DNA from 3 places in the Leuconostoc sp. S50 genome. Region 1 is predicted to be linked to each of the others. Evidence: predicted binding sites of a transcription regulator. Region 1 holds the regulator's gene; each other region holds the start of a gene.

Region 1 (3,234 bases):
TGGCCAAAAGAAGTATTTGAGCATGAACTTGGTAGTCCACGTTCTATTTATTTTGTGACGACAGGTGGCTTTCTTGGCGCGACGCAAATCTTAGATGAGGTTGAAGTTGGTAGTTTAGGTGTTTCGCCTAAATTTCAACATCAAGGCATTGGACAAGCCTTACTGATGGCGGTCTTTGCTTTGCCTAAAACGAAGCGCGTACTTTTAGAAGTAGCTAGCACTAATACAGCAGCACAGGCACTGTATCACAAAGTTGGTTTTCAACCTTATTATCGACGAGAAAAATATTACAAAAATGGTGATGATGCCATTATGATGGAGCGAAAAATTGACTAAAATAATTGCATTTGAATCGAGTGCTGATGAAACCAGTGTAGCAGTAGTTGAAGACGGACATATTGTGTTGAGTAATAGTGTTGCGACGCAAATCAATTCCCACCAACGCTTTGGCGGTATTGTACCTGAAGTAGCGAGTCGTCATCATATTGAGTGGATCACCAGAGTGCTTGATGATGCCTTGGCGCAAGCTCAGGTTAAACCATCTGATTTAGATGCGGTTGCAGTGACTTATGGCCCCGGTCTTGTTGGGTCGCTGCTGGTTGGATTGATGGGGGCCAAAACGTTTGCCTTGGCGCACGACTTGCCAATCATACCCGTTAATCATCTAGCAGGACACATTTCTGCTGCCAATTTTAATCAACCAATCGTATATCCAGCTATGGCCCTGATGGTTTCTGGTGGTCATACTGAATTAGTTTTAATGACATCTGAGAATAAGTTTGAAGTATTAGGTGAAACAAGAGATGATGCCGCTGGTGAAAGCTTTGACAAAGTCGGAAGGCTATTAAAACTACCTTATCCAGCCGGTAAAACCATTGATGAAATGGCACACCGAGGTAAAGCAACCATTAAATTTCCAACGGCTATGGCCCACGAAGATAACTATGATTTTAGTTTTTCAGGATTAAAGAGTGCCGTTATTAATTACGTGCATCATGCCGAACAAAAACAAGAAACGATTAATCAAGATGACTTAGCCACCAGCTTTCAAAATGCTGTTGTGGATGCGTTGATCGGTCGCACGGAGCGCGCATTACGTCATTATCCAGTTAAAAGCTTTGTTTTGGCTGGTGGTGTTGCCGCTAATTCACAATTGCGCGAGTCACTAACGACACTTTTAAATGACTTCAATGATACAATATTTATTCCAGTCCCACTGACATATACCGGCGATAATGCTGCGATGATTGGTGCTGCTGGTTACTGGAATTATAAACAAAATATCTTTGCGGATTTGGATCTTAACACGGATCCAGGATTAGATTTTGAATTGTTACAATCGTGACATCATTGTGAATATTTCACTATCTTTTCGCAAAAGCCTTAAATATATGGTACAATTACTATGCAAAAGTTCACAAGTGAAATTACTGGAGATATATTATGACGCAACAACCAAAAATACCACGCGCAACCGCTAAGCGGTTACCAATTTATTTTCGTTATCTAACTTTCTTACATGATGCTGGTACAGATCGTATTTCATCATCAGAATTAAGTGATGCCATTAAGTTCGATGCTGCGACAATTCGTCGTGATTTTTCTTATTTTGGTGCACTAGGTAAAAGAGGTTATGGCTATGAAGTTAAAGCGTTACTAGATTTCTTTGCCAACGTTTTGGACCAAGATAGTTTGATTAACGTCGCGTTGATTGGTGCTGGAAATTTGGGACAAGCCTTACTTAACTTTAACTTCCATCAGTCTTCAAATATGCGCATTTCTGCTGCCTTTGATGCTGATGAAAAGCGAACAGGCACTATTTTAGCCGGTGTTCCAATTTATAAAATGAGTGAATTGAAGGAACAAATTAGTGCACAGCGCATTAACATTGCGATTTTAACTGTGCCACAAGGTGTTGCTCAAGATATTACAGATCAATTAGTGAGTGCCGGCGTTAAAGGTATTTTGAATTTTACGCCTTTACGTGTCACAGTCCCTGCCAACGTTCGTGTTCAAAACGTTGACTTAACCAACGAATTGCAAACGTTGGTTTACTTCATTGAAAATTACGGTTCAATTACGACAGGATTATAAGTTAAATGACAATTTTAAATTTAGATGATCAAGAAAAAGTCTCAGCATATCAAAAGTTTGTGCGTGAAAATCCAAGAGGACAAGTCACACAAGATCCACTATGGGGTGAATTGAAAGCAAACTGGAACCACGTTTATGTTTATCATGAAACTGATGGACAAATTGATGCAGTTATGTCAGTACTAACAGTTGAGGCCGTCCCTGGTAAAGTTTTAGCTTATGCTGGCCGTGGACCGGTTGCCGATATTGAAGATGTTGATTTAATTAAGGATTTGATTAAGGAAGCTTTAGCAGCCTTACCAGATAATGTCTTCTTGTTGAGAATGGACCCTGAGGTACAGTATTCTGACGAGTTGAATCAAAAATATCTTGATGCAGGTTTCCAGACACGTAATACGCAGGTTACACACATGCATGGCAATATTCAACCACGCAAGAATGTCGTCTTATACTACGATGGTCGCGGTGAAGGTGCTATGCCAATTACAAATGAAGATGAATTGATGTTGCACTTCAAGCCTAAACTTCGTAATGATATCAGACGTGCATTTCGCGATGGTGTGACAATTACATTTGGCGATAGTGAAGATGATATTCGAGCACTATTTGATACCTATGTGGCAATGGCGAAAAACCATGGTATTACCCACAGACCACTAGATTACTTCCTTCGTATGCAAAAATTATGGGCAGGGACAGGATTATTCCGAGTCTATTTGGCTCATTTTGAAGGACAAGTGATTGCTGGTGGTTTAGGCTTTGCTTATGGTGATGAAATTTGGTACATGTATGCCGGTTCTTATCGCGAATTTGGCAAACATAACGCACCCGCTGCCATTCAATATGAGATGCTTAAATGGGGACTGTCGCTTGGCAAAGTCGAATATGATTTTGGTGGCATTGGTGAATTTGATGTTTCTGATGGGCTTTATAAGTTCAAACATGAATTTGCTTATCATGATCCTAATGCTGAATATATCGGTGAACTTGATTGGGTCGTTGACGAAGAAGGTTATAAAGATTACCTCAAACAATTTGATTGATTATAAAAATTAGCGCCGGCAGGCGCTTTTTTGGTATAATAATAAAGTTTTAAGCAAACAGCATATAAATTACATAATACTGCGACTCTATCACCTT
Region 2 (3,234 bases), on a different contig from region 1:
AAGAAAACAAAATCGTATTTCTTAGATATTTTGTCACAATATAACAGTGAATCCAATGTTATGTGCTATCCCGAAACCATCACTAGTATCATAATCATTTTTTTAGAAACTAGTATCGTGCAAAAAAAAGTGACATGATCATTTTTTTCTTCATAAATTGGAAATGAAGACAATATCACTCAACACCAATCAACAATTGTGGCAACTCTTTCTAACCGGAGTTTATAATAATAATGAAAAAAAAATAAAAAAAACCTATAACATTACAGAATATTTAAATGATACTGATACCACTCAGTTATTTAATAGAATACTGTCATACTACAATAAAAAATAACATGATTAACATATAAAAGAGCTCTTGAAAAATCAAGAACTCTTTTTTCTCTTATATTGAAAACCCTGAACGATTTTAATGGTAATTGTCTAAAACAACCATAAAGAAATCGTGGCACACGCAATCAAAAGGCCTTCGTCACAAGCGTCAATCTGATGAGCAATGCTAAATATTGATGCATGGTCGTACCATTGAATCAAATCCCAAAATTGTTCAAGCACGACAAAATTTGGGCTCTTTTTAAATTACTATCATGCGATCAGTTAGGAATCGGGATGATGCCTTTGAAACAACCACTGAGCTACAGCCCTGATAATGACCCATTTGTGCGACACGTTAGTCGCCGAAACAGTTCGGTAACAACGGTCTTATTTCACCAAAAAAAACACACGCTACCGTGTGCTCTAAGACATATTAAATTATGCTTGATTCAAATCAATTAAAATTTTAGCTTGTGACTTATCACGTGTCAACGCTTCAAAACCATCATTAACAATATTATTTAATTCAATAGTATCGGTGATAACTGGTTGAACATCAATTTGACCGCTGCTTACTAAATCAACTGTTTGTTGGAACGTTTCTTTTGAATAAGCAATCGTTGTGGTCAACTTGACACCAGCGTTCATCAATTGCATTGGATCAAAGCTAATTGGCTTAGCAAAAATTGAAACAATCACAACATTACCACGTGGACGTGTTGCGTCAATTGCTTGTTCGAACGTTGGTTGTACGCCAGCAACTTCAAATGATACATCTGCACCACCAGGAATAATCTCTTTAATCGCAGCAATTGCGTCTGGGACTTGGCTAGGATTAATGACATCTGTTGCGCCCATTTCCAATGCCTTCTTCAAACGAACTTCTGACAAGTCCACCGCAACAATCTTAGTTGCCCCAGCAGCTTTTGCAGCCGCAGCAACTAACACACCAATTGGTCCAGCACCAAAAATAACAACCTTTTCGCCAAAGCGCAAATCACCTTCTTTAACGGCTTGAACAGCAACAGCCGTTGGTTCGATTGTGGCAGCTAATTTCAGTGAAAAGTCCTCTGGAAGATGATATAGATTTTCTTCTGGGACATTGACGAACGAAGTGAAACCACCATCTGTGCTCAAACCAATGAAGCTATAGCCATCATAAACATCAAGATTATCAGGTGAAATACCCTTAGTCACTGTTGGATTAATTGAAACATGATCGCCAACTTTAAAATTGGTAACATCAGTACCAACTTTTTCAATGACACCAGAAAATTCATGTCCCATTGTCAATGGCGCTTGCCCACCAGTCAATATGTCTGGTGCATCAACTGGAATAAAGACGGGTCCTTCCAAATATTCATGTAAGTCACTGCCGCAAATTCCAGCATACGCTACACGTACAACAACTTCGTCGGACTTTGCTGGCTTTAACGCAACATCCTCGACTCTAACATCTTTCACACCATGCCATACAGCTGCTTTCATTATTATGTCTCCTTTGATGACAGTAAGTTTTTCAAGACTATATGTCTTTAGTAATATTATAACGCTTATTATATTTCTTTGTGTAAAAAATCACCTAAAAATAGTGATTAAACACAACTAAAACTCACACTTACCATCTATGTTTGTAGGATATTTTACAAGCAATATTTTTGCATCGCCTGTAGTTATCGTTTAATGTAAGTGTTATCAATTAAGAAAGAAGGAAAATGAAAATGTCATTTCATGAATTAAGTGACGGACAACAATTACCAGCAGTTGGTTTTGGTACCTATAAATTAAACGGTATCACGGGTGCTCACGCTATCACTTCAGCAATTAAAGCTGGCTATCGTTTATTAGACACTGCTTTCAACTACCAAAACGAGGGCACTGTTGGTCAAGCCATCAAGGCATCTCACGTCTCTCGTGACGAACTGATTATCACTTCCAAGTTACCAGGTAAATATTATAGTGACCAACAAGCATCGATTGATTTAATTCAAGAGTCCTTGTTTCGTTCAAAATTAGATTACTTCGATTTATACCTGCTTCATTGGCCAAACCCAATTGATGATCATTATGTTGAAGCATGGGATACGCTAATTCAAGCACAGAAGTTTGGTTTGGTAAAATCAATCGGTGTCTGCAATTTCTTACCTGAACATCTAGAGCGGCTACAAGCAGAAACGGGTCATTTACCCGTAGTCAATCAAATCGAATTACATCCTTTCTTTAATCAAGCCGAAATGCGTGCGTATAATTCTAAACACAATATCTTAACTGAGGCTTGGAGTCCCCTAGGCCGAGCAAGCGATTTATTGACTAACCCAACCCTAGTTGATATCGCTAAAAAATATCACAAAAATGTTGGTCAATTGATTTTGAAATGGGAAGTATCGCTTGGTGTTCTCCCTATTCCAAAAGCCACTCACTTTGCCCGTCAAGTTAGCAACTTGGATATTTTTGATTTTGACATCACGGAAGACGACATGGCACGTATTAACGCACTGTCAAAACCTGATGGTCGAACTAATAACCAAGACCCTGCCAGTTATCAAGAATTCTAAAAAAAGCTTTTAATCTCTTCAACAATAAGAGATTAAAAGCTTTTCTTTTGATCAAATTTTTAAACGAACCCACCGAATACATCATCCAAATCAATTGGTTCATGCTTCGTCACAATTGTTTCTTTGTTGACAAATGTTTCAATACCAAAGCGGCCTAGTTCGCGACCATAGCCGGAATTTTTAACACCGCCGAATGGCAATTCAGGTAATGTACCACCAAAGCTATTGACAAAGACTGCACCAGTTTCTAGTCGTGATGCAACTTCAGTTGCATGTTCAGCCGAACCACCAAACACAACGCCACTCAAACCATAGTGCGAATCATTAGCCAAAGCGATAGCTTCTTCTTCATCCTTGACTT
Region 3 (3,234 bases), on a different contig from region 1:
TTACTAGCCGTAGCGCTGACTGGCGTACTAGGCTTAGAGCTCGTGCCAATTATTTATCCAAACGGCAGTGTATGGATGATTATTTCCTTTGTCGTTGCTTATTTTAACGCGCAAGTCAATCCAAAATTTGGTGCTATTTTAATGAAACGCATTGATCAAAACAAGCTGGCAAGTGTCAGTGGTTTGCTCAATACATTTGCTTTATCAAGCGCGCCAGTTGGTCAGTTCTTGTTCCTTGGTATTGCAAATTTGATCTCACCAAATATCTCGTGGTTAATCATGGCGATTGTGACATTGATGACTGTTGTATACATCATTTTAACCCGTCAACATGACATTGAGAAGGTTGAAAAAACCGGTGAAACAGCTATACTATAAGTATTATGAAACCAAGAAAACTCAACATTAAAACAATTCCTGCTCAAGATGTTAACCGCGCCTACCGTTTTTGGCGTGATGTATTCGACCTACCACAATCTGGTCACGCAAGTGGTCGCCACTTAATGATTGATGGTGATGATATTATTTTTGTAGCCGGTGAATCAACAGATCGACTAGAAATGTTGATTAGAGACCATCAAGATGAGTTAAAGCAACATCTTCGAAATAATTTTATTCCGATTGTAGGCAAGCCCGAGCCACGTTTCGGCAATAAAATCGCCTTTAAAATCCATGACTCCGAAGGTAATTTAATCACACTTGAGGCAAATCAATAGTTAAAAAAAACGAGATACAAATTCTGTATCTCGTTTTTATTTGATTATAGTGCTGTGAAGTCAAAGACTTTACGTCCAGTAATGTTACCAGCCTTCATCTCATCAATCACATCATTCATATCCTTGAAATCAACTGTTTCGACGATTGGCTTAACTTTACCTTCAGCCCCAAATTGGAAGGCTTCTTTCAAATCGGCACGAGTACCAACAAGCGATCCTCGAACTTCAATGCCGTCTAATACTGTTTTAGCAATATTGAGTGCCATATCACCTTGTGGCAAAGCAACAGCTACTAACTTACCCATTGGGCGCAAAACATTAACAGCTTGTGAGAAAGCTGCATCATTAACAGCAGTTACTTGCGCGTTATGCACACCACCAGTTAGTTCATTAACCTTAGCAACCACATCTTCGGTCTTACGGTTGACCAACACCTCAGCACCGTTAGCCTTAGCAGCAGCCAACTTGTCATCGTTACCATCAATAACGGCTACGTGTGCGCCAAATACATTATGAGCATATTGCACAGCCAAGTTACCTAAACCACCAGCCCCATGAACTGACACCCATTCACCTGGCTTTGTTTCACCAACTTTAAGTGACTTATACATTGTCACACCGGCACAAGTGATTGATGTTGCTTCAACTGGATCCAAACCTTCTGGTACTTTCACTGCATATTTTGAGTTGACAACAACTTGTTGTGACATCGCCCCATCAATCGTGTAACCTGAGTTACGAACTTTACGGCAGAATGTTTCATTACCTGAAACACAGTAGTCACAAACACCACAAGCATCATAGAACCAAGCAATTGATACGCGATCACCAACTTTAAGATAATCACCGGCACCTTCGCCTAACTTTGAAACACGTCCCACACCTTCATGACCGATAACACGACGGAATTGACCATTGCGTTCACCAATTTCGTTTGGATTACCAAAATCACCATTAGCACAGTGCAAATCAGTGTGACAAAGACCAACGTATTCAACATCAACCAAAGCATCACCAAAGCCTAGCGCACGTGGTTGCCAATCATCAATTAAATCAACATACCCATCATTCACTTCACGAACAACTGCTGCTTTCATGTTTAACCTCTTTCATATATGTGAATTTATTTACAAGTAAATTGTAACCATAAAATTCATATTTGTAAATAGTTTTTATGTAAAATTTACATAAAATTCTTTTATAAAGTGACGTGTTTCACTAACAAATGTATAGAGAACCTCTACGGTTTCTAAAAATAAAAGTTGGATTACGAGAATTTTAAAACTAACTTGCCTAAAACGTGTTGACGACTATGGAATTCTTTCAGATTAATCACATTAAATGGCGCCACTTCAGCAATATTGACTTTCACATCACCACTGGCAACCATCTGCAACAATTCCGCCAATTGCTGACCATTTGACTTCATAAAACTATGAGTGACTCTTGGGTCATCATTATCATCAACTATGGACACAAGTCGACCTTCGAGTTGCAACACGTTCAAAGAATCAGTTAGTGTTTTACCACCAATGGTATCAAGCACGACATCTACTTTATCTTTAATAACAGTCGCCAAACTTTCTTTCTTATAGTCAACAACATGTAAATGCGGATTGAACGCCTTTAAGAATACGGCTGATTCCCCACTGGCGGTTGTGTATATTTTATCCGCACCGATTGCCTGAGCAACTTGAATCGCAGTAAATCCAACAGAGCCGGCGCCACCGTGAATCAATACGCTCTCACCAGGTCGTAAATCTAAATCGCTCGTCATCATTTGATAACCCGTTTGACCACCCAAAACAACTGCTGCAGCTGTTTCATAACTCACACCAGCTGGAATTTTAGCTAATTGCTTACTACTGACAGCCACAAATTCAGCGTAACTTTTGAGATGCGGTGATGCAGCAACGCGATCACCAACATGAAAATCACTTACTTCACTACCTACTGCAATAATGTCACCAGCCACAGACGAGCCATTAATCAGTGGTGTTGGTGCACTAGTTCCCATGACACCTGCACGAAACTTTACATCATAGGGATCAATAGCTGTTGCACGTTGCTTAACCAGTACCTGACTGGGCTTAATGTCTGGTGTTTTGGCATCTGTTACCTCTGCAAAAACATCGACGTCGCCATAATCTTTCATCTCTATTGCGTACATTTTTTCACACTTTCTTTTCTTCGAAATGTCTGAGTCGTTGTCACATACATTGTAAGCTAATTAGCCAATAAAATGTTAATTTTGGTTCAAATTTTTATAAAACAATTAGAAAATGACATAAAAAAAACATCACAACATTAGGAAGTCAAAAATCCATGCTGTGATGTTTTTTACTGTTTGGCTCAACTACTGCTTACGGGCTGGAAAAGTAACGTGAGCCATGGGAGGATACCAACCCGTATTTAATTTGTGATTACTTACGTGGATTACCAGAAGTAGTCAATTTATTTGAAGTAACACTCAATTTAGCGTACAAATCGTTGACAGGTGCATTTGTCCATCCCTTAA

The links. Region 1 encodes Rex, which represses fermentation and respiration genes when NADH is low (regulators of the CRP and FNR family bind a similar motif). Its sites were predicted from a motif close to TTGTGAANTANTTCACAA; they were not measured.
Region 2: IAE53_RS02910 (2,3-butanediol dehydrogenase) is a predicted target of Rex. The motif match lies at 1,950-1,967, and genes of this name have one in related genera.
Region 3: adhP (alcohol dehydrogenase AdhP) is a predicted target of Rex. The motif match lies at 1,832-1,849, and genes of this name have one in related genera.

The regions. Positions count from the first base shown of each region.
Region 1 covers NZ_JACVUE010000004.1:61,546-64,779, forward strand. Annotated here, with positions in the region: gene rimI (ribosomal protein S18-alanine N-acetyltransferase) at 1-336, shown strand, start outside; gene tsaD (tRNA (adenosine(37)-N6)-threonylcarbamoyltransferase complex transferase subunit TsaD) at 329-1,345, shown strand; gene IAE53_RS05045 (redox-sensing transcriptional repressor Rex) at 1,444-2,094, shown strand; gene IAE53_RS05050 (peptidoglycan bridge formation glycyltransferase FemA/FemB family protein) at 2,100-3,137, shown strand.
Region 2 covers NZ_JACVUE010000002.1:70,257-73,490, forward strand. Annotated here, with positions in the region: gene IAE53_RS02905 (helix-turn-helix domain-containing protein) at 1-138, shown strand, start outside; gene IAE53_RS02910 (2,3-butanediol dehydrogenase) at 757-1,806, opposite strand; gene IAE53_RS02915 (aldo/keto reductase) at 2,040-2,873, shown strand; gene IAE53_RS02920 (NAD-dependent succinate-semialdehyde dehydrogenase) at 2,933-3,234, opposite strand, start outside.
Region 3 covers NZ_JACVUE010000003.1:65,168-68,401, forward strand. Annotated here, with positions in the region: gene IAE53_RS04200 (MFS transporter) at 1-378, shown strand, start outside; gene IAE53_RS04205 (VOC family protein) at 384-716, shown strand; gene adhP (alcohol dehydrogenase AdhP) at 761-1,813, opposite strand; gene IAE53_RS04215 (NADP-dependent oxidoreductase) at 1,984-2,886, opposite strand; gene IAE53_RS04220 (ABC transporter substrate-binding protein) at 3,140-3,234, opposite strand, start outside.